2 regions of the Rossellomorea sp. NRS-1567 genome follow, and region 1 is predicted to be linked to the other one. Evidence: riboswitches for the same ligand, from Rfam matches in the RefSeq annotation. Region 1 holds a riboswitch; the other holds the start of a gene.
What was found. Region 1 has a riboswitch for cobalamin ahead of ACIFOD_RS21395 (ABC transporter substrate-binding protein). Riboswitches for the same ligand answer to the same signal wherever they lie in the genome.
Positions count from the first base shown of each region.

Region 2: linked by a shared signal. The riboswitch ahead of ACIFOD_RS15450 (acyl-CoA thioesterase) and the one ahead of ACIFOD_RS21395 (ABC transporter substrate-binding protein) in region 1 are both predicted to bind cobalamin.

Region 1 is NZ_JBITPL010000030.1:190,982-193,456, forward strand. It holds gene ACIFOD_RS21390 (FecCD family ABC transporter permease) at 1-739, opposite strand, end outside; gene ACIFOD_RS21395 (ABC transporter substrate-binding protein) at 702-1,667, opposite strand; cobalamin riboswitch at 1,802-2,000, opposite strand; gene msrA (peptide-methionine (S)-S-oxide reductase MsrA) at 2,224-2,475, shown strand, end outside.
Region 2 is NZ_JBITPL010000019.1:72,378-74,852, reverse strand. It holds gene ACIFOD_RS15460 (helix-turn-helix domain-containing protein) at 1-9, opposite strand, end outside; gene ACIFOD_RS15455 (VC0807 family protein) at 131-793, opposite strand; gene ACIFOD_RS15450 (acyl-CoA thioesterase) at 994-1,467, opposite strand; cobalamin riboswitch at 1,615-1,805, opposite strand; gene ACIFOD_RS15445 (AraC family transcriptional regulator) at 1,909-2,475, shown strand, end outside.

The DNA.
Region 1 (2,475 bases):
TATGATGGGCTTGTTCTTCACCAAAGCTCATGCCATTCAGTTCCTTGCCATTGAGAAACAAAACGATCACTCCAATTAAGAAAAAGGGCAATATAATCGTAATGTAATCCCACCCTCTCATGGATACACTTCCAAGAAGCCAACCGATGATCTGTCTTAATTCCTCTCCCGTCAGGGCAATCATTAAGGATATAAGGGAACCTAAAAAAGAGCTGAAAATGATTCCTGTTAATATGATGGTTTCTACCTTCATGGTTCTTTCAACCTTCTGTGCAAACCATAATACGAGGAACACGGTTATAATCGAACAAAGAATACTGAGAAAGGGAAGCGTAAACTTCCCAATGAACGGAATGCTCCAATTAAAGAACAATGTAATAACCGCACCGACCGATGCTCCTGAAGACACACCCAATGTATATGGATCTGCGAGCGGGTTGCGCAATAGTCCTTGAAAGGAAGCTCCTGCAATTGCTAAGGAACTTCCAACCAATAATGCCAATAATACTCTGGGCAATCTTATGGCATACACTATATTTGCAAACATTGGATCAATTTCTTCCGGTAAAGGGTATCCAAACCATTTAGCTCCAACGATGAACAGAATATCCTTTGGCGGGACAGAGACGGTTCCAATCGAAATACCGGCGAGAATTGCGAATAGTAAAAACGATACAGCCAACCCGTATGTTATCCATATTTTATTCTGCAAATAACTCCGGATAGATTGACTTTGCAATTTCCTCTACTCCTTCAACTAATCTCGGACCAGTACGTGTGACCAGATCTGAATGAACATCATGGACATCTTCATTTTTTACAGCAGTTACATCTTTCCAACCTTCTCGGCCCATCACTTGTTCTTTAGGATTTTCACTATAAAAACCATAGGTTGTAATGATGACGTCAGGATTTGAAGCGATGACCGCTTCTTGATTTACTTGGACCCATCCCTTCTGATCACTCATCACATTTTCGGCATTTACTAGTGAAAGCATTTGATCAATAAAAGTATTTTTTCCTGTCGAATATATGTCAGGGGAAGGTGAAACCTCTACATACACTTTTTTCTTTTCAGATACACCACTGACTTTTCCCTTAATGGATTCAAGATCCGCTTTCATCTCAGAAATGACAGACTCAGCTTCATCTTTCTTGCCGACCAATGTGCCGATGTTTTCCATCGTGGTGTACACTTCCTCAAAGCTATTGGCATCACGTACGATATAGACCTTTACCCCTGCACCTCGAAGCTGTTCTAACCCTTCTTCTGCCGACACAGCAGTGGACTCATGAGCAAGAACCAAATCCGGATTCAGACTGATAATCTTCTCAACGTTAAATTCCATTCCACCTATCTTTTCTTTCTCCGCCGCTTCTTTTGGATAATTATCAAAATCTGAAACACCTACGATTTCCTTATTCAACCCTAACTCGAATAAGATTTCTGTGTTGCTCGGAATCAATGAAACAATATGCTTAGGTTGCTCATCCAGCGTGACTTTATTATTCAGGGCGTCGTTTACTGACAAAGGAAAAGCAGATTGTCCCTGGCTGACTTCCCCGCTATCTTTATTCTTTTCTACATTTTCATTGTCAGTACCGCAAGCTGAAAGGAGTCCTAGAGATACTATTAGAGCAAGAATGATTTTGAATGTGTGTTTCATACGTTTTCCTCCTGTGAATGAACTTATTTCCAGACAAAAAAACATCTCCAGTGGGACTAGAGATGTTGTGTAAAATGCATAAAAGGCTTTAAACCGTTAAACATGCACATTACACCTTTCTATCCGCGTAGATTTGGTGCGAAAGACATTAGGCAGGTCTCCTGGCTCATGGTCATTGTTTGCTGCACCTTCCCATACCTATTGGTACAGTGGTATTCATACAGCTCACTTCCATTTACAGTGGCGGGACCGCGTTGGAATTACACCAACTTCCCTATTATGAAGCTAAAAAGTTTGCTACCGAAACTTCCGCTTCACCTAATCTCATATCGTATGTAATTATTCCGTTCAACAGAATTATACACAAGATTCTATGGATAGTGAATGAAATTTGATAAACTTTGCTGAAAATAGCAGGAATACTTCTTTTCGAATCTTTTCCCGATGCAACCTTTCGAGCTAATAGATTGTCCCCTCCATTCTTTCGTGATAAAATCTTTTTCAAGCAATCGCTTTACTGCTTTAGAGGAGCACATATGGTACAGGAGGTTCAGCAATGAATAAAAAAAAAGAAATCGCTACTTTTGCAGGTGGTTGTTTTTGGTGCATGGTAAAGCCATTTGATGAATTACCGGGAATAATTGATGTCGTGTCAGGTTATTCAGGGGGCCACCTTGAAAACCCAATATATCAAGATATAAAAGCAGGAAATAGTGGACATTACGAAGCTGTTCAAATCACATTTAATCCTGATTTATTCCCTTATGAAAGATTATTAGAGCTATACTGGCCTCAGATTGATCCAACG
Region 2 (2,475 bases), on a different contig from region 1:
TTCAATCATAGTACACCCCGAGTGAACAGTTTATTTATCATTATAGGGAAATATCTTTGTTTGTTCTATAGATGGGGGACAAGACGGAGGTCTGAAGGCAATAACATCCAAATCAATAGAAATTGAGTCCCTAAACTGATTTTCTCTCTTCCTCATCCAGTTCGATCTGAACTTCCTTCACCAATTGGGGGGAATCCTGTATGATCTTCCCTATATAAATGAAACTAGCCACGGTAATCCCGGTCATGATCCAGCTAAAGGCTTGGCGGAGTATAATCCCTTTATCGAATGCTTCAACCCCGTACTCCAGGATAAGCCATGCTTTAACAATTGCCAGAATCCCACTTCTTAATGCAAAACATAGCGTGATTAATTGAAAGATTCGATAAAGAGGCTTTTTATAGTAGAGTCGCTTACTAAAGGTACGGTCGTATCCTTGAAGCTCTGCGAAGTCAAGTCCGAAGAAAAGGGAAATCGGTTTTCGTAACAATATGGTGATGAAGAAAAATAAACTTAAAGCAGCGGCATAGTATACATTATTCCATAGGAGTTGGATGGAGGAACCAGCCAGTACGTCAATCAGAGTACCGACAATCAGCGTGACTAAAATGAACAAGCCAAATGTATTTACTTTCTTCATTTCGATAAAACGATAAACCGTATAAATGATTCCTGGAACAGAGGAAAGGAGCATGGCATAGTAATCTCCAATGTAATCCCTCATGATATTCCATACGAAAAGTGGTAGTGCTACATAAATCAATAAGTCCAGTAAGACAAAATTCCTTTTCAACTTTATCCCTCTTCCTTTTATTTACTAATACTATTCATACGGACAAGGATGGAAGAAGTTTCACGATATCAGTTGATTTTGCCAATTGTGTCCCAATTCCCTTTTTGAAAAAGTGATAGGATAATGGTCTTTTTAAACACCCAGAGCTTAGAAAACCCTGAGTGTTTTGGTTATCCGGATATTCAGCGATCAGGGACTGTTTACAAAATAAGCGCCCGATTTTTTCTATGCTCTTTTCGCAAATGAGCCGTTTTGAATAGCCTCGATTCTTCTTCCGTCTGTGGTATGACCCTTGGTACCGGCTTAGGCTTACCATTTTCATCAACGGCGACCATTGTCAGGAATGATTCCGTCGTCAGTGTTTTGACACTCGTTACGAGATTCGTAGAGTACACCTTTACATACACTTCCATTGATGTCCTGCCTGTGGAAGTGACGTATGCTTCCAGGCTTAAAGCGTCGCCAACCGTGGCAGACGATAAGAAGTCCACCGAGTCAATCGATGCCGTAACGACGACTGAACTTGAATGTTTCATGGCGGATAGTGCCGCAATCTCATCAATATAGGAAAGGACCTTCCCTCCAAAGATGGTCTGCATATGATTGGTGTCAGGCGGCAATACCAATTTTGTTTGTATGGTTCGTGAACGTTCCACTGAATAGGCTTGCTCCATTTTCTCATCTCCCTGTTTGTAGTAAGAAACAAAAAAGCATCTCCTTTTGAAAAAGAAGATGCAGCTATTTCAAGCGAACGTCCAGAATCCTGTGATTCCTCATGTGGCTCATTTAGCGCAACACCCTCCTATCTCCCGTAGGAACTTCTGTGTTCTTCTCATTTGGCAGGTCTCCTGGCTCAGCGTCAGCGATTTCGCATTCCTTCCCATTTCGATTCGAAACAGTGGATCCATACGAATTCTCAGCCTTACAGTGGCGGGACCGCGTTGGACTTTCACCAACTTCCCTTTTAAGAAAATGAGCTAAAGATCATCTTCACCAATGAGCAATGATTAAATTGTGAACGCTTTTATTTTATCATAACCCTTAGTGAGTGAGGAGAAGGATTATGGTAAAATTTATAAACAAGTGGTTTTCAAAAAGGTAGTGAGGTCTGAAAAATGCCCCAAGACAAAATACAAAGAAACCAAATCGATAAAGTAGTAGAGTATATCGATCAACATCTAAGCGAAGATTTATCTTTAGAACAGTTGGCCAAAGTATCAACCTATTCCCCTTATCACTTTCAGAGGTTGTTTAAAGGGCTGATCGGTGAAACACCGGCAGGTTATGTGAAAAGAATGCGCCTGGAAAATGCAGCGCATATGCTCATTTACGAACCACAGCTTCCTATCACACAAATTGCGTTCATATGTGGTTTTTCATCATTATCCTATTTCACCTATTCTTTTAATGTTTACTTTAAAACCAGCCCCAAAAGCTGGCGGGAAGGTGCCTATTTAGAGCGTTTTCCGCGGGAATATCTTAATAGCAAGAAATCTAAACTTTTCAGCACAAAAGCGAAAGCATTCCAGGATGAAGAATCCTATAATGAGTTTAAATGGCTGGATTTATCGAAAGTGAAGATCGCTCATTTTCCAGAGTGTTCAACCGTCAATAGATTTCATATCGGGTCATATATCGAAGGCATTCCAGAAGCCTGGCAAGATCTATACAGATGGGGAAAT